DNA from 3 places in the Streptomyces sp. NPDC001914 genome. Region 3 is predicted to be linked to each of the others. Evidence: riboswitches for the same ligand, from Rfam matches in the RefSeq annotation. Region 3 holds a riboswitch; each other region holds the start of a gene.
The links. Region 3 has a riboswitch for cyclic di-AMP ahead of ACFYYF_RS37350 (transglycosylase family protein). Riboswitches for the same ligand answer to the same signal wherever they lie in the genome.
Positions count from the first base shown of each region.

Region 1 (9,827 bases), on a different contig from region 3:
GCCGAGTCGAAGATCGTCGAGACCCTCATCGACGAGGCGATGAAGATCGCCGAGCAGATGGAGAACGACGGCGTCGCGTCCGGGGAACCGGCCGTCACCGTGAGCTGATCAGCACGGACCGAGAGGGGGCCCGACGTGACGATTCTGGAGAACATCCGGGGACCACGCGACCTGAAGGCGCTGTCCGAGGCGGAAATCGGTGAACTGGCCGAAGAGGTGAGGGAGTTCCTGGTGCACGCGGTCGCCAGGACCGGCGGTCACCTCGGACCCAACCTGGGAGTGGTGGAGCTGTCCATCGCCCTCCACCGGGTCTTCGAGTCGCCCTTCGACCGCATCCTGTGGGACACCGGCCATCAGAGCTACGTACACAAACTGCTGACAGGGCGTCAGGACTTCTCCAAGCTGCGAGGCAAGGGAGGCCTCTCCGGCTACCCCTCCCGCGAGGAGTCCGAGCACGACATCATCGAGAACAGCCACGCCTCCACGGCGCTCGGCTGGGCCGACGGGCTCGCCAAGGCCCGGCAGGTGCAGGGCGGGAAGGGCCACGTCGTCGCGGTCATCGGCGACGGCGCGCTGACCGGCGGCATGGCCTGGGAGGCGCTGAACAACATCGCCGCGGCCAAGGACCGGCCCCTGATCATCGTCGTCAACGACAACGAACGCTCGTACGCGCCCACCATCGGCGGCCTCGCCAACCACCTCGCGACCCTGCGCACCACCGACAGCTACGAACAGGTCCTCGCCTGGGGCAAGCAGGTCCTGCTGCACACCCCCCTCGTCGGCAACACCATCTACGAGTCCCTGCACGGCGCGAAGAAGGGCTTCAAGGACGCCTTCGCGCCCCAGGGCATGTTCGAGGACCTGGGACTCAAGTACGTCGGACCCATCGACGGCCACGACGTGGGAGCCGTGGAGTCCGCGCTGCGCCGCGCCAAGCGCTTCCACGGGCCCGTGCTCATCCACTGTCTGACCGAGAAGGGGCGCGGCTACGAACCCGCGCTCGCGCACGAGGAGGACCACTTCCACACCGTCGGTGTGATGAACCCGCTCACCTGCGAACCCCTGGCACCGTCCAACGGCCCGTCCTGGACCTCCGTGTTCGGCGACGAGATCGTCAGCATCGGCGAGGAGCGCGCGGACGTCGTGGCCATCACGGCGGCCATGCTGCATCCGGTCGGCCTCGGCAAGTTCGCCGAGAGGTTCCCCGACCGGGTGTGGGACGTCGGCATCGCCGAGCAGCACGCCACGGTCTCCGCGGCCGGACTCGCGACCGGCGGCCTGCATCCCGTCGTCGCCGTGTACGCGACCTTCCTCAACCGGGCCTTCGACCAGCTGCTCATGGACGTCGCGCTGCACCGCTGCGGTGTGACCTTCGTCCTCGACCGGGCCGGGATCACCGGCGTCGACGGCGCCTCGCACAACGGCATGTGGGACATGTCGATCCTCCAGGTCGTCCCCGGCCTCAGGATCGCCGCGCCCCGCGACGCCGACCAGCTCAGGGCCCAGCTCCGGGAGGCGGTCGCCGTGGACGACGCGCCGACCCTGATCCGCTTCCCGAAGGAGTCCGTCGGCCCGGTGATCCCCGCGGTGGACCGGGTGGGCGGCCTCGACGTCCTGCACCGGGGCGAGCGGCCCGAGGTCCTGCTCGTCGCGGTCGGCGTCATGGCCCCGGTCTGCCTGCAGACCGCCGACCTGCTGGAGGCCCGCGGCATCGGCTGCACCGTCGTCGACCCGCGCTGGGTCAAGCCAGTCGACCCGGACCTGCCCCGCCTCGCCGCCGGGCACCGGCTCGTCGCCGTCGTCGAGGACAACAGCCGGGCCTCGGGCGTCGGCGCCGCCGTCGCGCTGGCCCTCGGCGACGCCGAGGTCGACGTGCCCGTGAGACGGTTCGGCATCCCCGAGCAGTTCCTCGCGCACGCCAAACGGTCCGAGGTCCTGGCCGACATCGGTCTCACGCCCGTGGAGATCGCCGGACGGATCAGCGCCGGGCTGGCCATCAGGGACGAACGGGCCAAGGCCGCGTACGAGCTGACGGAGGCCGCCGGCCGGCCGGCCGAGGAACAGTCGTCCAAGGAGAAACAGGAATGACCGACCCTGCCCAGAAGGGGGAGTTCGACCTCGGCGCGCTCCTCGCCGAGCGCGGAGCCGAGCGCTACGAACTGCACACGAAGTACCTGAACCACCAGCTCCCGCGCATGCTGCACACCATCGGCTTCGACAAGGTCTACGAACGGGCCGAGGGCGCGCACTTCTGGGACGCCGACGGCGACGACTACCTGGACATGCTCGCCGGCTTCGGGGTGATGGGCCTCGGCCGCCACCACCCCGTCGTCCGGCGCGCCCTGCACGACGTCCTCGACGCCCAGCTCGCCGACCTCACCCGCTTCGACTGCCAGCCGCTGCCGGGCCTGCTCGCGGAGCGACTGCTCACCCACAGTCCGCACCTGGACCGGGTGTTCTTCGGCAACAGCGGCACGGAGGCCGTCGAGACCGCGCTGAAGTTCGCCCGGTACGCCACCGGCAGGCCGAGGATCCTGTACTGCGCGCACGCCTTCCACGGACTGACCACCGGTTCCCTGTCGGTGAACGGCGAGGACGGCTTCCGCGACGGCTTCGCGCCGCTGCTGCCCGACACGGCCGTCCCCCTCGGCGATCTCGACGCCCTCGCCCGGGAGCTGAGGAAGGGCGACGTCGCCGCGCTCATCGTCGAGCCCATCCAGGGCAAGGGCGTCCACGAGTCCCCGCCCGGATATCTGCGCGCCGCCCAGGAACTGCTGCACCGGCACAAGGCGCTGCTCATCGCGGACGAGGTGCAGACCGGCCTCGGCCGCACCGGGGACTTCTACGCCTACCAGCACGAGGAGGGCGTCGAACCGGACCTGGTGTGTGTCGCCAAGGCGCTGTCCGGCGGCTATGTTCCGGTGGGCGCGACCCTCGGGAAGGACTGGATCTTCAAGAAGGTCTACTCGTCCATGGACCGGGTCCTCGTGCACTCCGCGAGCTTCGGCTCCAACGCGCAGGCCATGGCGGCGGGTCTCGCGGTCCTGTCCGTGATGGAGAACGAGCAGATCGTCGCGAACGCCCGCGTCACCGGAGAACTGCTGAAATCCCGGCTGGCGGCCCTGGTCGACCGCTACGAGTTGCTGAGCGAGGTGCGCGGGCGGGGTCTGATGATCGGCATCGAGTTCGGCCGGCCCGCGTCGCTCAAGCTGCGCAGCCGCTGGACCATGCTCCAGGCCGCGCGCAAGGGGCTCTTCGCGCAGATGGTCGTCGTGCCGCTGCTCCAGCGGCACCGGATCCTCACCCAGGTCTCCGGCGACCACCTGGAGGTGATCAAGCTGATCCCGCCGCTGGTGATCGACGAGGGGGACGTCGACCGGTTCGTGGAGGCCTTCACCGCGGTGATGGAGGACGCGCACAACGGCGGCGGGCTGATGTGGGACTTCGGCAAGACACTGGTGAAACAGGCGGTCGCGAACCGCTGAGCCCGAGCCGTACCGGCGGCCGCCGCGAGCGGCACCGGTACGGCCGGGCGAGCGGGCCTTGGGCGTGGCCGCGAGGGGCCGGGGTGTGGGCCGTGGCTGGGCTGGGCGGCCCGACGTGCCGCCGGGCAAGGAGCCGGCCCGGGGTGTGGCTGGGCGAGGGGACGGGCGTAGGGGCCTCTTTGTCTCTGAGGCAAGAAAATTGCCGCTGAGGTAAATCTTTGGCTCAATGGTTCCATGAGCCAAGCCGATCCAGGGGCGGTCGACGAACCGTCCGCCGAGCTGCACGCCGTGGGGCCCCGGCTGCGCGCCCTGCGCCGCGGTGCCTCCCTGACGCTGGAGGCCGCCGCCCGCGCCGCCGCGCTCTCGCCCGCCCATCTCTCCCGGCTGGAGACCGGGCAGCGCCAGCCCTCGCTGCCGATGCTGCTCACCCTGGCACGTGTCTACGGTACGACGGTCTCGGAACTGCTCGGCGAGGCGGTCCCCGAACGTGACGCGGTCGTACGGGCCGCCGACATGGAGGCGGCCCCCGCGGGCGGCTGGACCTACTGGCAGGCGGGCTCCGCGGGCCGCGGCATGCAGGCCCTGCGCGTACACGTCCCCTACGGCTCGCAGGGCGACATCGTGCGCGTCCACCCGGGCGAGGAGTGGCTGTACGTCCTCAAGGGGCGGCTCCGTCTGCGCCTCGGGGACACCGCGCACGTCCTCGAACCGGGGGACAGCGCCCACTTCGACTCGATGACCCCGCACCGCATCGCCGCCGCCGAGCGCGACGGAGCCGAGCTCCTCTTCGTACACACCCTGCTGCAGAGCCCCGTCGCCGCGCTGTGCCTCGGCCCGGCGGCGGGCCACCCCACTCCGGGAGAGACGTCATGACCGAACCCACAGAACCCCGCCGGCGGTCCATGGAGGACAGGTTCCCGCGCGCCCTGTGGGTGCGGCTGATCATCTACGTCGCCGTCGGCCACCTGTTCGCGGCCTTCATCTACCTGCTCTTCACGCTGGGCGCGCAGAACCAGTAGTGACCCGGCAGCGGCGCGCGGCTCAGTCCAGGAGCCGCGCGCGCAGCCGCTCCCGCAGCTCCGGCGTGAGCCCCAGTCCCTGTTCCAGATATGCCTCGACGCTGCCCCAGGTCTCCTCGATCGTTTCGAAGGCGGCGGTCAGATACTCGGCGCGCGCGTCGAACAGCGGGCTGAGCAGTTCCATCACCTCGGGGGAGTAGGCGCCGGCCGAGGAGCCGTTGCGGTGGACCTTGTAACGGCGGTGCGTGGCGTTCGACTCCAGGTAGTCGGTCACGATCGCCTCGCGCTCGACCCCGAGGGCGAGCAGGGTGACCGCGATGGACAGCCCGGCGCGGTCCTTGCCCGCCGCGCAGTGCATCAGCGCCGGCACGCTGTCGTCGGCCAGCGCGTGCAGCACCTGGGAGTGCTCGGCCGTGCGCTCCCTGATGATCGTGCGGTAGGAGTTGATCATCCGGTTCGCGGCCTTGCCGTCGCCGAGGAGTCCGCGGAGCTGGTCGATGTCGCCGTCGCGGACCATCTTCCAGAACTCGCTGCCGTCCGCCGGGTCGCTCAGCGGGAGGTTCACGTTCCGCACGCCCGGCAGCTCGACGTCCGGTCCCTCCAGCTTCTGGTCCGCGGCGTTGCGGAAGTCGAAGATCGTGTGGAGGCCCAGGGAGGAGAGGAACGCGGCGTCCTCCTCCGTGGCGTGCGCGAGGTGACCGCTGCGGAACAGATGCCCGAAGCGCACTCGCCGGCCGTCCGCGGTGGGCAGTCCGCCCACGTCGCGGAAGTTCCGCACTCCGCCGAGTTCGGGCTCGGTCGACGGGACCTGCTGCGTCACGGGGGCTCCTCCCATTCGGCCGCCGGCGTCGCCGGGCTGGACTCGGCGCCGCTCGTCGGCAGTTGTACCGGCTCGCGCTGTCGACGATACGACATGGGTTCCCCGGGCAATGAGTTGTCCACAGGCGCCTGCTTCCGGACGGATACGCCCAGGAGGGAGCGTTGCGCTGGATGTCGATCGAATGTGTGTGCGATTCATGTGCGATTCATGTGCGGGGTCACCCGCCGGGCCGGACGTGCCTTTCCGGTCCCATGGGCATCGCGGGGCAATTGTTGCTAATTCCGGCATCGGGGTGCGCCGTTTTGCGATTCGTCCGACATGGAGATCCCGATGTGCCGGATATCCGCTCACGTCGCATCTGACTGTTCTGTCCGAATAGGCACCTTCATTACAACTGGCCCTGGAATAAGGCACCCTGGGGCGAGTCGCGTGAGGAGCGTCATATTCGTGACGATGCGTTGCCGTCCCGTTTTCTCAACCCGCCCGGATTTCCTGGCGGGTTGAGGGGACCGGAAGATCGTCACTCCACGGAGGGTTACGGCGATTTCAGCATGGATCAAGAAAGGCGAGCGCACAGAAACCGCCCATAGTTGTCGACGCGCTCTCATCTCGCTTACGTTCTGCCTCAATCCGGACGGACGCCCAATCCTGCCGCCGCCCGGCATCCGCACACTCACCCGTACACGGCAGGAGCGGGGGACCCACAGGTTCCGTGCCTGGTCCGGTCTCCGGAACAGGCTAGGGGTACAGCCGCGCAGAGCGCGGCCGGGCATCTCCAGCCCGCACCCGACAGCTCACCCCGCAGGCGCCGGAGAGGAATTCGTCATGCCCGCGAAGGGTAAGCACCGCCGTCCCAAGTCCCTGCGTTTCACCCGCTCGATCGCCGTGGCCGGAACCGGTGGCGCCGCACTCGCGCTGCCCCTGATGGGGGCCACGGGCGCCCACGCCGCGACCCCGGCCGCCGCCGTCGCGCAGCATGTCGAGAAGGCCGCGACCGCCGCCCCCGCCGAGAAGTCCGCCAAGACCGCCACGTCCGCCAAGGCCAAGACGTACGCGGTGAAGCGCGGTGACTACCTCTCGAAGATCGCCGACGAGCAGAACGTCGGCGGCGGCTGGAAGAAGATCTACGCCGACAACCGCTCCGCCATCGGCAGCGACCCGTCGCTGATCCACCCCGGTCTGAAGCTGTCGCTCGGCAAGAAGGCCGCCCCCGCCGCCCACTCGGCCACTCAGTCGTCCGCCAAGGCGGCCACCTCGGCGAAGCCCGCCCAGGCGACCCCGGCCGCCGACACGGCCCCGTCCGCCACCCCCTCCACCGCCGGCTCCTCCGGCTACACCCTGCCGGTCGACAGCAGCACCGTCGGCACCGGATACAAGGTGGCGGGCAGCATGTGGTCCAGCGGTTACCACACGGGCGTGGACTTCGTGGTCCCGACCGGCACCACGCTCAAGTCCATCGCCGCGGGCACCGTCGTCTCCGCGGGCTGGGGCGGCGCCTACGGCAACCAGGTCGTCATCCAGCACGCCGACGGCAAGTACTCCCAGTACGCCCACATGTCGTCCCTGTCCGTCTCGGCGGGGCAGACCGTGACCGAGGGGCAGCAGATCGGCCTCTCCGGCGCGACCGGCAACGTGACCGGCCCGCACCTGCACTTCGAGATCCGCACCACGCCGGACTACGGCTCCGACGTCGACCCGGTCGCGTACCTGCGCTCGCACGGTGTCGCCGTCGGCTGACACCCCCCACTCCTCCTGCTCCTGACGGCAGGAAGATCTCCGAAGGCCGGACCCCATGATCCCCTGGGTCCGGCCTTCGGTGTTCCCCGGCTCGGGCCTCGGGTCGATCGCTGCTTCAACATCCTTGGCGCGGACCCTATTCCGGAGTTGACCAACGCTTGACGAGTGGCCTATCTCACCGCCCGTCAACCCCTCCCTACGGTCGCGTAGCTCACATCGAAAGGTGAATCATGCTCGATGTGGCAGACGATTCGAAGAGTGACAACAGATCAGTGATCGGGTCGTACGTGGCGGTGGGGGACAGCTTCACCGAAGGCGTCGGCGACCCCGGGCCCGACGGAGCCTTCGTCGGCTGGGCCGACCGGTTCGCGGTACTCCTCGCGGACCGCAGGCCCGAAGGCGATTTCGACTACACCAACCTCGCGGTGCGCGGCAAGCTGCTCGACCAGATCGTCGATTCCCAGCTCCAGAGGGCCAAGGAACTGAGCCCGGACCTGGTCTCGTTCTGCGCCGGCGGCAACGACATCATCCGCCCCGGCACCGACCCCGACGAGGTCGCGGAGCGCTTCGAGCGCGCGATCGCCGACCTCACCTCCGCCGTCGGCACCGTCATGGTGACGACCGGCTTCGACACCCGTGGCGTTCCCGTGCTCAAGCACCTGCGCGGCAAGATCGCCACGTACAACGGCCATGTGCGGGCCATCGCGGACCGCTACGGCTGTCCCGTCCTCGACCTCTGGTCCCTGAAGACGATCCAGGACCGACGGGCCTGGGACGGCGACCGGCTGCACCTCTCGCCCGAGGGGCACACCCGGGTGGCGCTCCGCGCCGGGCAGGTGCTCGGCCTGGAGGTGCCGGCCGACCCGGACCAGCCCTGGCCCCCCCTCCCGCCGCGCGGCACGCTGGAGGTGCGCCGGGACAACATCCAGTGGGCGCGCGAGTATCTGGTCCCCTGGATCGGGCGGCGGCTGCGCGGGGAGTCCTCGGGCGATCACGTCTCGGCCAAGGGAGCCCTGTCCCCGGACGACATCAAGCTGCGCATCGAGTCGGTGGCCTGAGGGATCCGGGACGGGCGCCGCCGCGCCGGTTCACGGGGCTGGAGCGGGCGGGCACGAGTGCGGGGCCGGAGCGGGCGCGCGCGAGTGCGGGGCCGGAGCGGGCGAGGACGAGTGCGGGGCCGGCATCACGGTGGCCCCGCGCTCTCGCGTCCTCAGCGCACCGCCGCCATCAATGCCTCGCGTTCCAGGCCCAGTTCGCGGGCGAGCGCCTCATCGACCCATTCCTGGGTGCGGGCTCGCGACACCGCGCCGGAGTACGCCGTCATCTGGACCGCCAGTCCGTCCAGCAGCGCCGTGAGCCTGAGGACCGCGCTCGTGGGGTCCGGGCAGCGGAACTCGCCGGCGGCCACACCCTCCGCGATCACCTCGGCCATGGCGGCCTTCCACTGCCGGTCGAGATCGCGGGTCACCTCGCACAGCGCCGGCTCGCGCAGGGCGACCGCCCAGCCCTCGATCCACAGACGCCAGCCCTTGGCCTGACCCGTCGGGGCGTACCAGCGCACGGCGGCGCGCAGGCGGCGCAGCGCCGTCGTGCGGCGGCCGAGCAGTTTGCGCAGATGGGCGAGGTCGTCCTCGGCGGCGTGGGTGAACGCGGCGGCGACCAGCTTCTCCTTCGTCGAGAAGTGGTACAGCACCAGCGCGTTGCTCACGCCGAGGGCCGAGGCCACGTCGGCGATCCGCACCGCCGCGACGCCCCGCGCCTCGATCTGTTCGACGGCGGCCCGCAGCAACTCCTCGCGCCGCTCCGCCACGCTCAACCGGACTCTCGCCACGCGGCAACCCTACACAGCCCTTTCGGCGGAGGCCCGGCCGGAGCGGGTAGGACCGGGTACGTCCCTCAGCGGTACCAGCCGAACCGCTCCGCGATGACCGGGAGCCGGTCGGTGACGATGGCGTGGGCGGCGGCCCGCGGGGTCGTGCCGTCGGCCTCCGCGCGCGCGAGCGTCCGGTCGATCAGGGCCCGCATGGAGCGCCGCGTGTGGGTGAACGCCTCGTCCGCGTCGGCGCCGATGTCGCCGAACAGGGTCCACCACCACCAGGCGTTCGTACCGGAGTTGACCACGACGTCCGGCAGGACGGTGACCCCGCGCGCGGCGAGCAGTTCCTCCGCGTCCGCGAGGACGGGCATGTTGGCCGCCTCGATGATCCAACGGGCCTTGATCTCATGCTGGTTCGCCGTGTCGATCGCGTACGAGACCGCGGCGGGCACCAGCACCTCGGCGTCGGCGGACAGCCAGGCGTCACCGGGGAGTTCGCGGTCGGCCGGGCGCAGCACCGCGCGGTCGACCGTCCCGTACGCGTCGCGTGCCGCGAGCAGTGCGTCGACGTCGAGGCCGTCCGGGTTCGCGATGGTTCCCTTGACGTCGGCGACGGCCACGATCCTGAGGCCCGCGCGCGCGAGGAAGCGCGCGGTGGCCCCGCCCATGGTGCCCAGTCCCTGTACGGCGACACGTGTTCCCGCGTACGGCGTGCCGGCCCGGTCCAGCGCGGCGAGCGCCGACTCGGCGACCCCGCAGCCGCCGACCAGTTCGTCGAGGCCGATGCCGTCCACCTCGACCGCGAAGGCGTCCGCGAGCCGCTTCCGGGCCGCCGTCTCGTCGTCGAGCAGCGGGTACACGGCCTGGATGGAGGAGACGAGGCCGGCCTCCTCGGCGGCCCGGTCGACCAGGTCCTGGCTGAGCCCGAGATCCTCGCCGGTGGTCCAGAA
Region 1 is NZ_JBIASW010000001.1:935,513-945,339, reverse strand. Features, by position in the region: gene ispG (flavodoxin-dependent (E)-4-hydroxy-3-methylbut-2-enyl-diphosphate synthase) at 1-108, shown strand, start outside; gene dxs (1-deoxy-D-xylulose-5-phosphate synthase) at 136-2,088, shown strand; gene ACFYYF_RS04405 (aspartate aminotransferase family protein) at 2,085-3,485, shown strand; gene ACFYYF_RS04400 (helix-turn-helix domain-containing protein) at 3,720-4,358, shown strand; gene ACFYYF_RS04395 (DUF6126 family protein) at 4,388-4,504, shown strand; gene ACFYYF_RS04390 (tyrosine-protein phosphatase) at 4,527-5,324, opposite strand; cyclic di-AMP (ydaO/yuaA leader) riboswitch at 5,989-6,145, shown strand; gene ACFYYF_RS04385 (peptidoglycan DD-metalloendopeptidase family protein) at 6,150-7,061, shown strand; gene ACFYYF_RS04380 (SGNH/GDSL hydrolase family protein) at 7,334-8,119, shown strand; gene ACFYYF_RS04375 (TetR/AcrR family transcriptional regulator) at 8,272-8,892, opposite strand; gene ACFYYF_RS04370 (Glu/Leu/Phe/Val dehydrogenase dimerization domain-containing protein) at 8,958-9,827, opposite strand, start outside.
Region 1: it holds a riboswitch for cyclic di-AMP, as region 3 does, so the genes downstream of both, ACFYYF_RS04385 (peptidoglycan DD-metalloendopeptidase family protein) here and ACFYYF_RS37350 (transglycosylase family protein) in region 3, are expected to answer to the same signal.

Region 2 (9,827 bases), on a different contig from region 3:
ACAGACGGGCGGACCGGACGAACCGCCCGCCTCGCACGCCGGTCTGCCGCCCGTCGGCACACGCCGGCCCACCTCCCGTCGGCATACGCCGCCCCCACCGCCGGGGGCGCGGGCCGACCGCCGGACCTTCCCACCCCCACGACGGCCGGACCGGCCCGTACGGACCTGCCAGGTCGGACAGGCCGGCCAGGTCGGACAAGGCCGGCCGACCGGGACGGACGGGCCGGGACGGGACGGGCCCCGGCGGCGCGCCCGTAAAATCGGTCGCACTGTGTCTGATTTCCTCGACTCCACCGAAGAGACCCGGCCCGCCTCCGCCGAGGACGGCTCGCCGCGTCACCGCCGCGCCCAGGGCGAGCCCCGCTTCCCCGACGGTCCGCAGGCCGACCCCGCCGGCTCGCACTTCGAGCGGCGGATCCGGAGTTTCCAGCCGCGCCGGAGCCGGGTGACGACCGGACAGGCCGACGCGCTGCAGCGACTGTGGCCCAAGTGGGGTCTGGACATCGACGGACGGCGCACGCTCGACCTGGCGGAGCTGTTCGGGGCGGACATCCCCGTCGTGCTGGAGATCGGCTTCGGCATGGGAGAGGCCACCGCGCAGATGGCGGCCGAGGACCAGGGGACCGGGATCCTCGCCGTGGACGTGCACACCCCGGGACAGGGCAACCTGCTCAACCTCGCCGAGCGCAACAGCCTGACCAACGTCCGCGTGGCCAACGGCGACGCGATCATCCTGCTCCGCGAGATGCTGCCGCCCGCCTCGCTGAGCGGCCTGCGCGTCTACTTCCCCGACCCGTGGCCCAAGAAGCGCCACCACAAGCGGCGGCTGATCCAGCCGGAGTTCCTGGATCTCGCCGCGACCCGTCTCGCGCCGGGCGCGGTCGTGCACTGCGCCACGGACTGGGAGCCGTACGCCGAGCAGATGCTCGACGTGCTGAGCGCGCACCCCGCCTTCGAGAACACCGTGCCGGACGGCGGTTTCGCGCCGCGTCCGGAGTTCCGGCCGCTGACCCGTTTCGAGGGCCAGGGACTGGACAAGGGTCATGTGGTGAACGACCTCCTCTTCCGGCGCGTACAGCACCGAGACCAGCACGCCCCGGGCGTCTGACCCGCACACACCCCCCGACGTCCGCCGGGACCTTCCGGTGACGCAGGTTGCCGTCGCGGGCCACGCCCTCCCTCGTTAGGGTCAATGCCGTGGCCATCCATCCGCCGTATCCGAACCGGCCCGGCGCCCCCGCCGGACCCGCGCCGCGACATCCGCACTGGTGGCAGCGCGGCTGGGTGCGCTACGGAGCGCTGATCACCCTGCTCGCGCTGTCGGGCCTGGTGATCCTCGCCCTCGTGCGCGAACAGACCGGGACGGAGGGCTTCCTGGTCGGCCTCGGGCTGGCCGTGTTCCCGGTGCCGCTGCTCATAGCCGCCTTCCGGTGGCTGGACCGGGTCGAACCGGGCCCCTGGCGCAACCTGTTCTTCTCGTTCGCCTGGGGCGCCTGCGCGGCGGCGCTCATAGCGATCGTCGCCAACAGCTTCGCGACCCGCTGGATCGCCATGACGACCGCGGATCCCTCCGGCGCCGACACGCTCGGCGCGACCGTCATAGCGCCCGTCGTCGAGGAGTCGGCGAAGGCGGCGGCCGTCCTGCTCGTCTTCCTCTTCCGCAGACGGGACTTCACCGGGATCGTCGACGGTGTCGTCATCGCCGGGGTTACCGCCACCGGCTTCGCCTTCACCGAGAACATCCTCTATCTCGGCACCGCGTTCGGCACCGACCAGCTCAGCGGGGAGAGCGGGCTCGCCTCCGTCACGGCGGCGACGTTCTTCGTCCGTGTGGTGATGTCGCCGTTCGCGCACCCCCTGTTCACCGTGCTGACCGGCATCGGCTTCGGTGTCGCGGCGCTGTCCGCCGAACGCCAGCATGTGCGCCGGGTGCTGATCCCGCTGACCGGACTGCTGCTCGCGATGGGCATGCACGCGCTCTGGAACGGCTCCTCGGGCTTCGGCCGGTTCGGGTTCTTCGGGGTGTACGCGGCGTTCATGGTGCCCGCGTTCGGGCTGCTGACCTGGCTCGTCGTCTGGACGCGGCAGCGCGAGCTGCGGACCGTCCGCGCCGAACTGCCCGTGTACACCGCCGCCGGCTGGCTGGGCCCGGCCGATCCGTGGGCCCTCGGCTCGATGCGGGCGCGGCGCCTCGCGCGCGACTACGCGGGCCACCACTTCGGCAAGGGCGCGGCGCGCTCGGTGGCGGAGTACGAGGCATACGCGACCTCACTGGCGTTCCTGCGCCACCGGGGGCGCCGGGGCCGTGCGGGCGCCGACTTCGTCGTACGGGAGCGCGAGTTGCTGGAGCAGCTGTGGCGCCGCCGGGAGATCGCCCGCCCGGCCCTCGCCTACGCGGCCCGCGCCACGGCGCCGCTGCCCGTGCCGCCGCCCTGGCAGCCCCAGCGGTACGGGCAGCACGTCGCCCCGCCCGCGCGGCCCTACGGGTGGCCGGCCCAGGCGTCCGCGCCGGCCCCGTATCCGGCGTACAACCCGTACCGCTCCTAGGCCGTGTCCGGCGGGCGGCACCGGGGGAACTCACCGGTGCCGCCCGCCGACGGTCCGGCTGTTACGCCGACGCCCGCGACAGGCGCGTCAGTTCCTCGTCGCTCAGCACCAGGTCCGCGACGCCGAGCAGGGCCGGGAGCTGTTCCACCGTGCGGGCGGAGGCGATCGGCGCGGCGACCGTCGGCTGTGCGGCCAGCCAGGCGAGGGCGACCGTCGCGACGGCGGTGTCGTGGGCCGCCGCGATCTCGTCGAGGGCGGCGAGGACCCGCGGTCCGCGGTCCGTGCCGAGGTGCTTGGCCGCGCCGGCCGCCCGGGGCGAGTCGACCGTGGTGCCGGGGCGGTACTTGCCGGTGAGGAAACCGGCGGCGAGCGCGAAGTACGGGACGGCCGCCAGACCGGCCTGGGACGCGACCTCCAGCAGGGCGCCCTCGTAGGTGTCGCGCGAGACGAGGTTGTAGTGCGGCTGGAGGGCGACATAGCGGGCGAGGCCCTCGCGGTCGGAGAACTCCAGGGACTCCCGCAGCCGCTCCGGGGAGATGTTGGAGGCGGCGATGTGCCGAACCTTGCCGGCCTTCACGAGTTCGTCGAGGGCGCCGACGATCTCCTCGACCGGCACCTCCGGCTTGTCGAAGTGCGTGTAGTAGAGGTCGATGTGGTCGGTGCCCAGGCGGCGCAGCGACGCGTCGGCCGCGGCCTTGATGTTGGCACCGGACAGCCCCGGGAAGGCGGGGTGCTGGCTGACCTTGGTGGCGACCACGATGTCCGCGCGGTTGCCGCGGCTCTTCAGCCATCTGCCGATGACGGTCTCGGACTCGCCGCCCTCGTTGCCCTCGACCCAGGCCGAGTAGGAGTCGGCCGTGTCGAGGAAGTTGCCGCCGGCGGCGGCGTAGGCGTCGAGCACGGCGAAGGACCGGGTCTCGTCGGCCGTCCAGCCGAAGACGTTGCCCCCGAGGGAGAGCGGGAAGACCTCGAGGTCGGACGAACCGAGCTTGCGAAGAGAAGTCATGTACGGGCTCAACGCCCGCATCGGATCGATGTATTCCACAATCACCGGGCCCGGGGCGTGCCGCCGTCCGCGCCCGGACGGCCGACAGCCCTGACGCCGGGGGGGGTTGACGTCAGGGCTGCCGGAGTTCGGGGATCAGGGGTTGAGGCCCTTGCTCTGGAGCCATGCCATCGGGTCGATGCCGGTGGCGGCGCCGCCGGGGTGCACTTCGAGGTGCAGGTGCGGGCCGGTGACGTTGCCGGTCGCGCCCACGCGTCCGATGACATCACCCGTGGCGACCTTCTGGCCCACGCTGACGCTGATGGACGACTGGTGGCAGTACCAGAGCTCCGTGCCGTCGTCGAGGGTGAGGATCGTGCGGTAGCCGTACGATCCGGCCCAGCCGGCCTCGGTGACGGTGCCGCTGTGGATCGCCTTGAGCAGCGTGCCGGTGGGCGCCGCGAAGTCGAGTCCGGTGTGGTAGCCGGAGGACCACATGGAGCCGGCCTCACCGAAGGTCGAGGTCAGCGTGTACGAGGACGTCGGCAGCGCGTAGCTCTTGGCGAGCTCGGCGAGGCGCTCGGCCTCGGCCTTCTGCTTGGCCGCCTCCTCCGCCTTCTCCTTCGCAGCGGCTTCCTTGGCCTCGGCCTCGTCCTGCTGGGCGGCGGCGAGCTTCACGGCCTTCTGCGCGGCGGCGGTCTGGGCGGCCTTCTGCGTGGCGGTGTCGGCCTGGTTCTGCTGCGACTGGGCCTGCGCCATGATGCGGTCGCGCAGCGCCTCACCGGCGTCGGTGCTGCCCTGGGCCGTGTCGGAGGTGGTCAGACCGGCGTTGGTGAGCGGAGTCGTGGAGCCCTTGGGAGCGCTGGATCCGCCGTCCGAGATGAGGGCCTTGGCCGACTCGGTCACCGACGACAGGTCCGGCAGCGAGATGGAGACGGGGGCCTTGCCCGGGGCGGCGCTGGCGATGCCGCCTCCGCCGACGGCGGCTATGACACCGACGCCGAGGACCGTGGAGCTGCGGGCGAGTCCTCCGCCGCGCTGCTTGCCCGTGCGGTGCCGGCCGCGGACGGGAGCGAGGGAATCCGCGGTGGGGTTCCACTCCTCCCAGGGTCCCTCGTCCTTGCCGTAGCCGAAGGTGTGGGTTTCGTTCGGCGCGAACGAGGTTGGCTGAGCGGGCCGGTTGGACGCCACGTGGGCGCACTCCTTTCCTTCCTTGCCGCCTACCGGGTTAGCTGACGGGTTCGGAGCAGGAAGGTCTCCTACGCGCGTACGGCCACCGTGCTTCCACGGCGGAATACGCCCGATTCACCCCACGAGTTGGTTCCCCGGTTCCCTGACGGGATTCGGCGCGTGCGCACGGAGCCGTCTCTTGTGACGGTTGTGACGACCGCGCTGCGTTATCGAACGTTAATAGACCCGGGCGCCGAATTCCAAGCTGTTCCGACTGATCATTAACGGCTCTTGGCCAGGACTTTGGGGTCATGAACGATGAAAAACGGGCGAGTTGACCCGGTGCCACTTGCACGGATTTCCCTGACGGTACGTCAGTCGTTATGCGGAGGGATACAGTCCGATCACTGTTCGTGACGCCGGACGGCGAGCAGCGCCATGTCGTCCGTGAGCACGCCGCCCGTGTGCCGGCGGACCGCTTCGGAAAGGGCGGTGAGCAGGGCCTCGGGGCAGGAGAAGACCCGCCCGGCCAGCCAGCGTGCCGGGTCGAAGAACTCCCCCCGGGCGTCACGGGCCTCGGACAGCCCGTCGGTGTGCAGGAGCAGCGTCGCCCCGCGCGGGAACCGGTCCCGCACCGTCGGGGCGGGCCGGCCTCCCAGGTCGCTCATCCCGAGGGGCAGCGCGAAGGAGGCGGCGGAGAGGACGGCGAGCGTCCCGTCGGGATGCAGCAGCAGGGGCGGCGGATGACCGCGGTTGACGACGCGCACCCGGTCCGCGCCGGGCGGGATCTCGGCGAGGACGGCGGTGGTGAACCCCTCGACCGCGTCGACGCCGTCGCGCCGGGTGCCCGAGCGCGTCAGCGCCCGCTCCAGGCGCTCCGCGACGCCCTCCAGGGCCGGCTCCTGCTCGGCCGCCTCCCGGAACGCGCCGACCACCGTCGCGACGGTGGCGACCGCGTTCATCCCCTTGCCCCGTACGTCCCCGACGACGAGCCGTACGCCGTACGGGGAGTCCTGCACGGCGTAGAGGTCCCCGCCGATGAACGCGTCCTCCTGCGCCGCCTCGTACCGGGCCGCGACCTCGAGCCCGGCGATCCGCGGCTCGGGCTCGGGCAGCACGGCGCGCTGCGCGAACTCGGCGATCTCCCGGACGGTGGCGAGCCGTTCGTCGCCGCGCCGCACGACGGTGTTGATGAGGACGGCGAGGACGGCGGCCGTCGTCACCGTGACGACCTCGGTGACCGCGTCGACCTGCAGGACGATGCCGAGCACGCCGTGGACCACGAGAACCGCGCCGACGGCGAGGAGGCCTGCGAGGACGGTGCCGCGCAGCGAGTGGAGGGGGGCGGCGACCAGGGGCGCGGCCGCGAAAAGGGGGGTCGCGGTGTATTCCGACGGGGTGAACCAGTCGTAGACGATCCCGGCGGCGACGAGCAGCAGGGGCAGGGTCCGTGCGAAGGTGCGCGCCCACACGATCCTGCGCGATTCCGCTTCCCCGGGACCGGGCGGCGGGAGGCTCCCGGACCCGCGAACGCCGCGGGACGGCCGGTCGGCCCGGTCACGGAGCCCTTCGGTCCGCCGTTCACCTCCTGGCTGCCCCACCTGTCCAGAAGAACCGGTCCGGGGGCGGCGGGCGACCTGTGTGGCCCGACCGGGCGAGCGGGGCCCGTCCGTGGCACCGGGGCGGAGCCGGCCGGAGAGCCGGGGGGACAAACACCAAGGGCCGGAACTCGTGAATCCGAGTTCCGGCCCTTGGCCTTCAGTAGCGGGGACAGGATTTGAACCTGCGACCTCTGGGTTATGAGCCCAGCGAGCTACCGAGCTGCTCCACCCCGCGTCGTTGAGATAAGTGTACGCCATCCGCGGGACCCGAAGCACACCCCTTTAAACCCGCCCCTCCGGTGGCGCGGGCACCCGCCGCCTAGCGGGCCGCCAGGTGCCGGTTGGGGGCCTCGGCGGCTTCCGCGTACTCGGGGAGGACGACGACCTCGGCGCCCGCGGCGGCGAGGAGCCCGTTCCCGTCGGCGTCCGTGACGAAGGTGTCGGGCTCGCGCCAGGCGGTGACGATCCGCCGCACCCCGGCGTCGAGGATGAGCCGGGCGCACGGCGCGGGCCGGGAGGCACGGTGGGCGCACGGTTCCAGGCTGCTGTAGACGGTGGCGGTGGCCAGCCGGGGGTCGGCCGGGTCGAGCTTGGCGAGGGCGGCCTCCTCGGCGTGCACCACGGGATCGCCGCCCTCCCGGGAGTGGCCCCGGGCCAGCTCGGTCCCGTCGGCGGCGACCACCACGGCCCCCACGCTGAACGCGGTCTTCGAGGGCGGGCACAGGTCGGCCAGTTCGCAGGCGAGCTCCAGCCACCGCCGGTCCGCCGCGGAGGCGAGCGGGCCGGTGCCGGGCGCGGTGGGGACGTAGCGGATGAGTACGACGTCGCCGACGGGCCGGGTCTCCACCAGCCGCATCCGTCCCGGGGGGTACGCCCCGGTCCCGAACAGCCGCGGCGCGTCCGGCTGCCCGACGAACAGGGGCGCGACGGCGAGCTGGAGTTCGTCGGCGAGCTGCTCGCGCACGAGCTGGGTGTGGACCTTGCCGCCCCCTTCGACCATGAGGCGGCGCACCCCCCGTACGTCGTGAAGGTGTTCCAGCAGCACCCGCCAGTCGAGTGCGGGACCGGTCGGAACGACGTCGACGCCGACGAGGCCGTTCAGCGCGGCGGCGGCCCTCGGCGCGCCCTCGTCCGTCGTGTAGACGACCTTCTCACCGCCGGTGTGCCAGAACTGCGCGCCCGGGTCGAGGTCGCCGGAGCCGCTGACGGTGACCTTCAGCGGGTACGCGGGGCGGCCGCCGGCGACGCGGGCCGCACGCCGTTCGGCGGAGTTGACCAGGAGCCGCGGGTTGTCCGTGCGCAGCGTGCCGGCGCCCACCAGGATCGCGTCGCTGGACGCCCGCACCTCGTCGACCCGGTCGAAGTCGGCCGGGCCCGAGAGCAGCAGCCGCTCGGGGCCGGTGTCGTCCAGGAAGCCGTCCAGGGAGACGGCGGCGGACAGCAGGACGTAGGGACGGGGCATCGGGACGCATCCTCCGGTCGCACGCGCGCGGGAGTCCGGGCGCAGTGGTTCAAGTTTTAAACAATACCTAGACTGGGCTCATGACGACCCGCTGGCTCTCCGCCGCCGAACAGCGCGCCTGGCGCTCGTACATCTCCGCGACCTCCCTCCTGGCGGACGCCATCGACCGCCGGCTGCAGGCGGAGGCGGGGATGCCCCACCTTTACTACTCCATCCTGTCCCGGCTGTCGGAGGCGCCGGACCGGCGGCTGCGGATGACCGACCTCGCCGAGGCACTGAAGATCACCCGCAGCCGGCTGACGTACGCGGTGGCGCGGCTGGAGAAGGACGGCACGGTGCGCCGCGAGGGGTGCCCCACCGACAAGCGCGGGCACATGGCCGTCCTCACCGACGAGGGCATGACCCTCCTGGAGCGGGTGGCGCCCGGGCACGTCGAGACGGTACGGACGGCGGTCTTCGACCATCTGACCCCGGAGCAGGTCGGGCAGCTGGAGGAGATCTGCGGAACCATCACCCGGGCCATCCAGAGCGAGGATCCCCAGGCCGCCGGGGACGATCTGCCGTGGCGGCGCCGCTCCTGCTCCTCGTGAGGCCGCCACGGGAACACGAACCCCGTTGCTTGAAGTTTTAAGCAGATGTAGGGTCTCGTTCCGAGGCTGTGCTTCAAATCTGAAGCACAGCCGGTACGAACCCGCCGGACGGAGAGACACCATGCGCGACCACCCCACCGCCACCGTGCGCACCCGCGTCCGCGTACCCCTGCGCTTCGGCGACGGCTACTCCGTCGACGCCGAACTCGTCACCTTCCACGGCCTCGACGACGGCAAGGAACACCTGGCCGTCGTCCTCGGCGAGCCCGGCGCGACCCCGCTGGTGCGCCTGCACTCCGAATGCCTGACCGGCGACGTGTTCGGCTCGGCCCGCTGCGACTGCGGACCCCAGCTGCGTGAGGCGGTGGAGCAGATCGCGGAACGCGGCGGAGTCCTGCTCTACCTGCGCCAGGAAGGCCGCGGCATCGGCCTCTACAACAAGCTCGACGCCTACGCCCTCCAGGACCAGGGCCTCGACACCTACGCCGCCAACGCGGCCCTCGGCCTGCCCGAGGACGACCGCGACTACACGGCGGCCGCCCAGATGCTCCAGGCCCTCGGCATCGACTCCCTGGACCTGCTCTCCAACAACCCGGACAAGGCCGAACAGCTCCGCGGACTCGGCATCACGGTCTCCCACCGCGTCCCGACAGGCGTGTTCACCACCGCCCACAACGTCCGCTACCTGCGCGCCAAGGTCCTCCAGACCCAGCACACCCTGCCGCTGGTGGAACTCACGGAACGCGCGGGACTCTCCGCGGGCTGACACCCGCCGGAACGAAACGAGCCCCCGGTTCAGATCACCTCTGAACCGGGGGCTCTTCCGTAGACCCTGTGGGACTCGAACCCACAACCAATGGATTAAAAGTCCACTGCTCTGCCAATTGAGCTAAGGGTCCCCGCGCCGGAAAACACGAGCACGGCACACCGGCCCGCGCCGATGCATCCCCGAGCATAGCGGGACGTGGCCGGGACTCCGATCGGGTATCGGTGACCCGGCCACGCCGGGGGCCCGCAAGGTCAGGGATCGACCGGTTCGGGTGCACCCTTGCGGGCGGCCTCCCGGGCGATCGTGCGCTGGTGCTCGGGGTTGAGGAACCAGTGACGGGCCGAGGCCAGCCACCAGGCCGCGGCGAAGCCGAGGACGACGAGGACGGCGACCGGGGCGTAGTTGAACGTCTCCCAGGTGACCGGGGAGACCTGCGGCAGCATGAACAGGACCGTGATGACGGCCACCCAGGCGACCGCGATCACGCCCACCGGCCGGGACCAGCGGCCCAGATGCCAGGGCCCGCGCTCGAAGGCGTCACCCTTGCGCACCCGCAGCAGGGTCGGGATGACGTACGCGACGTAGAGACCGATCACCGCGATCGACGTCACGGCCGCGTAGGCCGCGTAGTTGATCAGGTACGGCAGGCCGAGCACCAGGGCGCCTCCCGCGGCCAGCCAGACCGCCGCCACGGGGGTCCGCG
Region 2 is NZ_JBIASW010000024.1:63,040-72,866, reverse strand. Features, by position in the region: gene trmB (tRNA (guanosine(46)-N7)-methyltransferase TrmB) at 272-1,108, shown strand; gene ACFYYF_RS38600 (PrsW family intramembrane metalloprotease) at 1,198-2,547, shown strand; gene ACFYYF_RS38595 (aldo/keto reductase) at 2,609-3,553, opposite strand; gene ACFYYF_RS38590 (M23 family metallopeptidase) at 3,689-4,723, opposite strand; cyclic di-AMP (ydaO/yuaA leader) riboswitch at 4,735-4,891, opposite strand; gene ACFYYF_RS38585 (PP2C family protein-serine/threonine phosphatase) at 5,107-6,174, opposite strand; tRNA gene ACFYYF_RS38580 (tRNA-Met) at 6,465-6,538, opposite strand; gene ACFYYF_RS38575 (dihydrofolate reductase family protein) at 6,623-7,765, opposite strand; gene ACFYYF_RS38570 (MarR family winged helix-turn-helix transcriptional regulator) at 7,846-8,355, shown strand; gene ribA (GTP cyclohydrolase II) at 8,477-9,121, shown strand; tRNA gene ACFYYF_RS38560 (tRNA-Lys) at 9,182-9,254, opposite strand; gene ACFYYF_RS38555 (amino acid permease) at 9,376-9,827, opposite strand, start outside.
Region 2: it holds a riboswitch for cyclic di-AMP, as region 3 does, so the genes downstream of both, ACFYYF_RS38590 (M23 family metallopeptidase) here and ACFYYF_RS37350 (transglycosylase family protein) in region 3, are expected to answer to the same signal.

Region 3 (9,827 bases):
ACGTGCCGGTACATCGATGGCCGTCGCCACTAACGGTCACTTCTCCGCCCGACAGCGACGGCCTGATGCACCGGCACGGCCCCGACCCACCCACCGGCGGAACCCGCGACGCCCACCGGTGACGGCCCCGACCCACCCACCGGACCGAACCCGGAGCCGGACCCCGTGACACCGCACGGTCGCGCCACAGGGCGGGCAGGGGGCCGTGTGCCTCTGCGGATACCGTCGGGGAGTGACCGAGCACGAAGCCTCCGACAGCGCCGCCCCCGAACTCTTCACCTGGGAGTTCGCCACCGACCCCTACCCGGCGTACGCCTGGCTCAGGGAGAACTCGCCCGTGCACCGCACGCGGCTGCCCAGCGGGGTGGAGGCCTGGCTCGTCACGCGGTACGCCGACGCCCGGCAGACACTCGCCGACCAGCGGCTGTCCAAGAACCCCGCGCACCACGACGAGCCCGCGCACGCGAAGGGCCGGACCGGGATCCCCGGGGAGCGCAAGGCGGACCTGATGACGCATCTGCTGAACATCGACCCGCCGGACCACACCCGGCTGCGGAAGCTGGTCAGCAAGGCGTTCACACCCCGGCGCGTGGCCGAATTCGCGCCCCGGGTGCAGGAACTGACGGATCAGCTCATCGACGGGTTCGCGGCCAGGGGATCCGCTGACCTCATCCACGAGTTCGCCTTCCCGCTCCCCATCTACGCCATCTGCGACCTGCTCGGCGTACCGCGCGAGGACCAGGACGACTTCCGCGACTGGGCGGGCATGATGATCCGGCACGGGGGCGGGCCGAGGGGCGGGGTCGCCCGGTCCGTGAAGAAGATGCGCGGATACCTCGCCGAACTCATCCACCGCAAGCGCGAGGCGCTGACCGCCGAGCCCGAGCCGGGCGAGGACCTCATCTCCGGGCTCATCCGCGCCTCCGACCACGGCGAGCACCTGACCGAGAACGAGGCCGCCGCCATGGCCTTCATCCTGCTCTTCGCCGGTTTCGAGACCACGGTCAACCTCATCGGGAACGGGATGCACGCCCTGCTCACCCATCCCGGGCAGCGAGCACGGCTGCAGGCGTCCATCGAGGCGGGGGAGAGCGGACTGCTCGAGACGGGCGTAGAGGAACTCCTGCGCTTCGACGGGCCCGTGGAACTGGCCACGTGGCGGTTCGCGACCGAGGACGTGCGGATCGGCGGTCAGGACATCGCGGCCGGCGACCCCGTGCTCGTGGTCCTCGCCGCCGCGGACCGCGACCCGGAACGCTTCGAACAGCCGGACACGCTCGACCTCTCACGACGTGACCTTCAGCACTTGGGTTACGGCCACGGCATCCACTACTGCCTGGGTGCGCCGCTCGCCCGGCTGGAGGGACAGACCGCGCTCGGGACGCTCCTCAGCCGTCTTCCCGACATCCAACTCGCCGGAGAATCGGCCGATTTGCGCTGGCGCGGAGGCCTCATTATGCGTGGATTGCGTACGCTTCCTGTGGAGTTCACCCCGGTCAAATAGGACGCGATCGGTGCATCGGTGACCCTTCGCCGACCATGCCGAAGAGGCTCTTCCGCATACCGGAAGGAGAGCCCTTACGGCTACCGGAACATGACGCTCCGTCAAATCCGTGATCTTCACGTGATCAGTACTGCATCGACTTGTAACCAGCGTTCGAGTGCGACTACCTTCACCCATCAACAACGCGGCACCTGCGCCACTCGTTCAGCAGGAGTCGCGATGCTCCCCGCTGTCGCTCGAAAGGCTCTCGCATGCTCTCCGGGAACGGCCGTCACCGTCGCCCTCGTCAGGCCCCGGCTCTCATCGTCGCCGCAGGGGTGACCGGATCGGCGATCGCCATCCCGTTGCTCGCCGCGGCGAGCGCGAGCGCGGCCGACGGAACCACCTGGGACCGGGTGGCGCAGTGCGAGAGCGGTGGCGCTTGGAGCTCCAGCGACGGCAACGGCTACTACGGCGGCCTCCAGCTCGACCAGGACAACTGGGAGGCGCACGGCGGCCTCGACTACGCCCCGACGGCCGACCAGGCCAGCCGCTCGCAGCAGATAGCCGTCGCCGAGAAGGTGCTCGCCGACTCTGGCCTCAAGGCCTGGCCGACCTGCGGACCGCTCTCGGGCCTCAGCAAGGGCTCCGCCGGGATCGGCGTCGACACGGGTGTGGCCGGCGACTCGTCGAGCACCGGCGACGATTCCGATTCGTACATTTCGTCCGGTCTCGCCACTTCGCCCAGCTCCTCCCCTTCGGGTGATTCGTCCGGTTCGGGCGACTCCTCGGACGCGGGCGGCGACACCGCGACGCCCAGCGCCTCGCAGAGCTCCGACGGCTCGGACGCGGCGGCCGACAAGAGCGACAAGTCGGCCAAGTCGGGCAAGAAGGACGCCTCTTCGGCCCCGTCCGACGCGTCGACCGGCGGCACCGGGCGGCACCGCGGCGGGGACGCGGCGGAGAGCGCGGCCGACGCCGGCGCCGACGCCTCCACCGGGCGGCACGCCGCGAGCCCCGCGACCGAGACCGCCGACCCCGCGTACGTCGCGGACGCCATCGACAACCTCTGGAGCGTTTCCGACGCCCTTGGTCTCGAAAGCGGATGGGGCGATCTGCCCAAGGTGGACACGGGGGCGGACAGCAGCGGTCCCGGCCTCGTCATCCCTGGTCGAAGCATCGTGGACACGGCCGAAACGGTGCAGAAGTAGCGGGAGTTCACGTCACGGTTCGCTGTGGAATGTCCCATTTGGCGCAAGTGAGAGATGGGTCTCAGAAGCCCTGATCGTCTTTGAAATTCCGCCAATCGACTGCTTACGGTCGTGACCGCTCGCCACAGCGGGCCCCGACGGTCGCAACGCCGAATCCTGCCAACGGCCGTACGGGAACAGTCGTCGCGTCATGCGCCGTAGGCAGGAGCGGGGGACCCAAGGTAAGTGCCGGGCCCGGGAGTCGAGAGACATCCGGGAACGGCTCGGGGTGAAGCCGCGTGCCGGACGTCCTGGAGACAGGACGAAGGCATGCGGCCGGGCAACTCATTCGGCCCGAACCCGACAGCTCACCTCGCAGGCGTCGGTGAGGGGATCTCTCCATGCTGTTCTCCAGCAAGGGCAAGCACCGCCGCCCGAACAAGGCCACCCGTGTCGCCACGCTCGCCGGTGTCACCGGCGTCGCCATCGCCGCCCCGCTGATGGCGGCCGGCAACGCCTCCGCGGCCACCGCCTCCGAGTGGGACGCCGTCGCCCAGTGCGAGTCCGGCGGCAACTGGTCGATCAACACCGGCAACGGCTACTACGGCGGCCTGCAGTTCTCGTCCTCCACCTGGGCCGCGTACGGCGGCACCGCCTACGCCTCGACGGCCGACCAGGCCTCGAAGGCCCAGCAGATCACCATCGGCGAGAAGGTCCTCGCCGCTCAGGGCAAGGGCGCCTGGCCGACCTGCGGCACCGGCCTGTCGAGCACCCCCTACGGCGGCGGCTCGGCCCCGGCGGCCCCGTCGTCCTCCTCGTCCGACGCCTCGCAGAGCGCCCCGGCCACCCGTACGACGGAGCAGCCCGCCTCCCGTTCCGCGGAGCGCCCCGCCGCGCAGAAGACCGTCACCACCCCGACCGGCAAGAAGGTCAAGAAGGGTGACGGCGAGTACAAGGTCGTCAAGGGTGACACCCTCAGCTCGATCGCCGAGAAGAAGCACGTCAAGGGCGGCTGGCAGAAGCTGTTCAAGCTGAACAAGGACATCGTCGCCGACGCCGACTTCATCTACCCGGGCCAGCAGCTCCACCTGCACTGAGCGGTGCGGCACGCCGGCTGACCCGGCCGCTTTCGGCGGAGGGCGGCCGTGATTCCGGCACCGCCGCGACACCCGGCAGGCAACAGCCCCCTCGTGGGGGTCTCCGCACGCACCGGAGACCCGCCGAGGTTCCCGTCCCCACGGGCTCCCCGCTCCGGCGCGTGTTCCCCCGCACGCGCCGGAGCGGGGTTTTTTATTTCTTTTTTTGTTCCGTTCAGGAACAATATGTAGGCTCGGTCCGCTCAAGGGGTGGTCGATCGCTGGCCGATCCCCCTGAGCCGGTTAGGCTCATCCCGCGGGGCTGCCAAGCTCCGCGTACCCGCGTCACATCCCATAAGGAGATGCTCGTGCCGTCCATCGACGTCGTCGTAGCCCGGGAAATCCTGGACTCCCGAGGCAACCCCACGGTCGAGGTCGAGGTCGGCCTCGACGACGGCAGCACGGGTCGTGCCGCCGTTCCGTCCGGCGCCTCCACCGGAGCGTTCGAGGCCATCGAGCTTCGCGACGGTGACCCCAACCGCTACCAGGGCAAGGGTGTCGAGAAGGCCGTCCTCGCCGTCATCGAGCAGATCGGCCCGGAGCTCGTCGGCTACGACGCCACCGAGCAGCGCCTGATCGACCAGGCGATGTTCGACCTGGACGCCACCGACAACAAGGGCTCGCTCGGCGCCAACGCCATCCTCGGCGTCTCGCTCGCCGTCGCGCACGCCGCCTCCGAGGCGTCCGACCTGCCGCTCTTCCGCTACCTGGGCGGACCGAACGCGCACCTGCTGCCCGTTCCGATGATGAACATCCTGAACGGCGGCTCGCACGCCGACTCCAACGTGGACATCCAGGAGTTCATGATCGCCCCGATCGGCGCGGAGTCCTTCTCCGAGGCCCTGCGCTGGGGCGCCGAGGTCTACCACACCCTCAAGAAGGTGCTGAAGACCAAGGGCCTGTCCACCGGCCTCGGCGACGAGGGCGGCTTCGCCCCGAACCTCGAGTCCAACCGCGCCGCCCTCGACCTCATCCTCGAGGCCATCAAGGAGGCCGGTTACACCCCCGGCGAGCAGATCGCCCTCGCCCTCGACGTCGCCGCCTCCGAGTTCTACAAGGACGGCGTCTACACCTTCGAGGGCAAGGAGCGCTCCGCCGCCGAGATGACCGAGTACTACGCCGAGCTCGTCGCGGCGTACCCGCTCGTCTCCATCGAGGATCCGCTGTTCGAGGACGACTGGGCCGGCTGGAAGATCATCACCGACCAGCTGGGCGACAAGGTCCAGATCGTCGGCGACGACCTCTTCGTCACCAACCCGGAGCGCCTCGCCCGCGGCATCGAGGAGGGCTCGGCCAACGCCCTGCTCGTCAAGGTCAACCAGATCGGTTCGCTGACCGAGACCCTGGACGCCGTCGAGCTGGCCCAGCGCAACGGCTTCAAGTGCATGATGTCCCACCGCTCCGGAGAGACCGAGGACGTCACCATCGCCGACCTCGCGGTCGCCGTGAACTGCGGTCAGATCAAGACCGGCGCCCCGGCCCGCTCGGACCGCGTCGCCAAGTACAACCAGCTCCTGCGCATCGAGGAGATCCTCGACGACGCCGCGGTGTACGCCGGCCGCAGCGCCTTCCCGCGCTTCAAGGGCTGAGCCCAGCGCGTCCCAGGAAGCGTCCTCCGTACGTCCCCGTACCCGGTCCCGTACCGTGTGCGGGGACGTACGCACGTGAGGGGCCCGCACACGGCGGGCCGGTACTGGGGAGGCGGGACTCATGGCCGTGAAGGACCGGGACCGGTTCTCCACCTCGACCCGGCTGAAGCTGCTCGGCGAGCAGACGGCGGCCAGGGTCTACCGCTCCCAGACCAAACGGCAGGCCCGCCGCTCCCGGCTCACCGGCCGGGCCGCGCTGCTCGCCATGGTCCTGTGCTCCCTGATCGTCGCCCTCGCGTACCCGATGCGGCAGTACGTCTCCCAGCGCGCCCAGATCGGCGATCTGGAGCGGCAGCGGGAGCAGGCCCGGCAGCGGGTGGAGCAGCTGCGCGACCTCAAGGCGCGCTGGCAGGACGACGCGTACGCGAAGCAGCAGATCCGGCAGCGGCTGCACTATGTGATGCCGGGCGAGACCGGCTACATCGTGATCGACCCGGACGCCGCGAAGCAGTCCCGTGCCGAACGCGGCACCGCGGACCGCCCCTGGTACACCAATGTCTGGGACGGCGTGGACAAATCCGACGCCGCCGACCGCTGACGACCCATGAACTGACCAGAAAGACACGTGACTCACGGCATGGAAACGCCACCGCCCACCACCCCGCGCACCGAGCCCACCGACACCGACGTCGAGGCCTTCAAGCAGCAGCTCGGCCGGCCGCCGCGCGGGCTGCGCGCGATCGTGCACCGCTGCCCCTGCGGCCAGCCGGACGTGGTGGAGACGGCGCCCCGCCTCCCCGACGGCACGCCGTTCCCGACCACGTACTACCTGACGTGCCCGCGGGCCGCGTCCGCGATCGGGACGCTGGAGGCCAACGGGGTCATGAAGGAGATGACCGAACGGCTCGCCACCGACCCCGAGCTGGCCGCGGCCTACCGCGCCGCCCACGAGGACTACATCGCGCGCCGTGACGCGATCGAGGTCCTGGAGGGCTTCCCGAGCGCGGGCGGCATGCCGGACCGGGTGAAGTGCCTGCACGTCCTGGTGGCGCACTCGCTGGCCGCCGGTCCCGGCGTCAACCCGCTCGGCGACGAGGCCATCGCCATGCTGCCCGAGTGGTGGCGCAAGGGCGCCTGCGTCACCCTCACCGGCCAGGCGGCCTGCGAGGGAACGAAGGCCGGGGATCCCGCGGAGCCCACCGGCGCCGCCGGTTCCGCGGAGTCCGCCGGTTCCGCCGAGGCCCCGGGTTCCGCCGAGGACGGCCGGTGACCCGCGTCGCCGCCGTCGACTGCGGTACGAACTCCATCCGGCTCCTGGTGGCCGACGCGCACCCGCGGACGGGCGAACTCACCGACCTGGACCGGCGGATGACCATCGTCCGGCTGGGCCAGGGCGTCGACCGCACCGGCCGGCTCGCCCCCGAGGCGCTGGAGCGGACCTTCGCCGCCTGCCGCGACTACGCGCGCACCATCGAGGAGCACGGCGCCGAGCGGGTGCGCTTCGTCGCCACCTCCGCCTCCCGGGACGCCGAGAACCGGGACGAGTTCGTGCGCGGGGTGCTGGACATCCTCGGCGTCGAGCCGGAGGTCGTCACCGGGGACCAGGAGGCCGAGTTCTCCTTCACCGGCGCGACCAGGGAGCTCTCCGGGCGCGACGACCTCGCCACGCCCTACCTCGTCGTGGACATCGGCGGCGGCTCGACGGAGTTCGTCGTCGGCGCCGACGAGGTGCGCGCGGCACGCTCCGTGGACATCGGCTGCGTACGGATGACGGAACGTCACCTCGTGCGCGACGGCGTGGTCACCGACCCGCCCACGGCCGAGCAGGTCGCGGCCATGCGTGCCGACATCGAGGCCGCCCTCGACCTCGCCGAGGAGACGGTCCCGCTGCGTGAGGCGCGCACCCTGGTGGGTCTGGCCGGCTCGGTCACCACCATCGCGGCGATCGCGCTGGACCTCGCCGAGTACGACTCCGAGCGGATCCACCACTCCCGCGTCTCCGTCGAGCGCGTCCGCGAGATCACCGAGTGGCTGCTGCGCTCCACCCACGCCGAGCGCGCGGCCGTCCCCTCGATGCACCCCGGCCGGGTCGACGTGATCGGGGCCGGGGCTCTCGTCCTGCTCTCGATCATGGAGCGCACCGGGGCCGGGGAGGTCGTGGTCAGCGAGCACGACATCCTCGACGGCATCGCCTTCAAGGTGGCGGAGGAGGCCGAAGCCGCCCGGCAGGGCGACTGACGCCGGCAGGGCGCGGCCCGCGTCCCGTGAGGCGTCGGGAACGGGTGTGAGGCGGCCCCTGCTCCCCTTCCGGGGCCGGGGCCGTCCGCGGTCCCCGGCGCGGCCGGAGAGGGCTCCGGGAGGCCGTGCGGGGCCGTGCCGCACGGCGTGGCACCGGTCTCCTTTGCTACTGATCAGTAGCCTCGGCTGAGCGGGTCGGATAGCGTATGAGCATGCCGGAAGGGGTCCTGGAGACCCTTCGGCGAGGCTCCGCCGAGAAACTTCGTGAAGTTCTTCACAAGGAAAAAGGTCCTGCTGGGCGACGAAGGGGCCACTTGGGCCCTTCCGGAGGCCCGGACCGGTCCGGCAGCATGATCGGTGAAGCGTTGCGGCCGCGTTTCGGCGCGATGAAACACACGTGTGGTCCGCTCGGCCGAACGGGTCGGGCCGCAGCTCACACGGTGTTGACAACGGTACGAACCGTACGGCGGTCCACCCCCGCCGACATGGCCTCCGTCGCGGGGGCCGCGGAGTGTAGCAGAGGGCCTGTCCGAGCTTGTGAAGGGGCGCACGAGCGACCCCCCTGAAGCAGGTGGATACTCGATGGCATGAGCACCACGGAGCGTCCCAGGATCCTCGTAGTAGGCGGTGGGTACGTAGGCCTGTACGCAGCTCGGCGCATCCTCAAGCAGATGCGCTACGGAGAGGCGACCGTCACGGTCGTCGACCCCCGGTCGTACATGACCTACCAGCCCTTCCTCCCCGAAGCAGCCGCCGGCAGCATCTCCCCGCGGCACGTCGTCGTCCCGCTGCGGCGTGTACTTCCCAAGGCGGAGGTCCTCACCGGCCGGGTCACCACCATCGACCAGGACCGCAAGGTCGCCACGGTCGCCCCCCTCGTGGGCGAGGCGTACGAGCTGCCTTTCGACTACCTCGTCATCGCGATGGGCGCGGTCTCCCGCACCTTCCCGATCCCCGGTCTCGCCGAGCAGGGCATCGGCATGAAGGGCATCGAGGAGGCCATCGGCCTGCGCAACCACGTTCTCGAGCAGCTCGACAAGGCCGACTCCACCACGGACGAGGACGTCCGCCGCAAGGCGCTGACCTTCGTCTTCGTGGGTGGCGGCTTCGCCGGCGCCGAGACCATCGGTGAAGTCGAGGACATGGCCCGCGACGCGGCCAAGTACTACAGCAGCGTGTCCCGCGAGGACATGCGCTTCATCCTCGTCGACGCCGCGGACAAGATCCTTCCAGAGGTCGGCCCCAAGCTCGGCCAGTACGGCAAGGAGCACCTGGAGAGTCGCGGCGTGGAGATCTACCTCTCCACCTCCATGGACTCCTGCGTCGACGGCCACGTCGTGCTGAAGAACGGCCTCGAGGTCGACTCCAACACGATCGTCTGGACGGCCGGCGTCAAGCCGAACCCCGTTCTCTCCCGCTTCGGTCTGCCGCTCGGCCCGCGTGGCCACGTGGACACCCAGACCACCCTCCAGGTGCAGGGCACGGACTACATCTGGGCCGCGGGCGACAACGCCCAGGTGCCGGACGTCGCCGCCCGCAAGGCCGGTGTCGAGAACGCCTGGTGCCCGCCGAACGCGCAGCACGCGCTGCGTCAGGCCAAGATCCTCGGCGACAACGTCATCTCCGGCATGCGGGGCTTCCCGCAGAAGGAGTACGCGCACGCCAACAAGGGCGCCGTGGCCGGTCTGGGCCTGCACAAGGGCGTCGCGATGATCGTCATGGGCAAGATGAAGATCAAGCTCAAGGGCCGTCTCGCCTGGTACATGCACCGCGGCTACCACGGTCTGGCCATGCCGACCTGGAACCGCAAGATCCGCGTCTTCGCGGACTGGACGCTCGCGATGTTCCTCAAGCGCGAGGTCGTCTCCCTGGGCGCCATGGAGACTCCGCGCGAGGAGTTCTACGAGGCCGCCAAGCCGGCTCCGGCCGCCCCGGCGCCCGCCGTCAAGACCGAGGAGAAGGCCAAGGCCTCCTGACCCTCCGGTCACCGAACGCCCCGAAGGGGCCGCCCGCCATCCGTGGTGCGGGCGGCCCCTTCGGCGTTCCCGCTCCCGCGCGGCCCGGCGCGCACGGGGCACCCCTCAAAGCATGGTGCGTACACACATTTTGCGAATCTGTGTCGTGGAAGGGGGACTGCGCGCCCAGGGGGTAGATGTTTACGGGGTGTCGGAGCGTTCGGGAGTGCTGTCTC
Region 3 is NZ_JBIASW010000022.1:8-9,834, forward strand. Features, by position in the region: gene ACFYYF_RS37340 (cytochrome P450) at 233-1,504, shown strand; gene ACFYYF_RS37345 (transglycosylase family protein) at 1,822-2,694, shown strand; cyclic di-AMP (ydaO/yuaA leader) riboswitch at 2,878-3,070, shown strand; gene ACFYYF_RS37350 (transglycosylase family protein) at 3,075-3,770, shown strand; gene eno (phosphopyruvate hydratase) at 4,112-5,398, shown strand; gene ACFYYF_RS37360 (septum formation initiator family protein) at 5,520-5,996, shown strand; gene ACFYYF_RS37365 (DUF501 domain-containing protein) at 6,036-6,668, shown strand; gene ACFYYF_RS37370 (exopolyphosphatase) at 6,665-7,636, shown strand; gene ACFYYF_RS37375 (NAD(P)/FAD-dependent oxidoreductase) at 8,224-9,612, shown strand.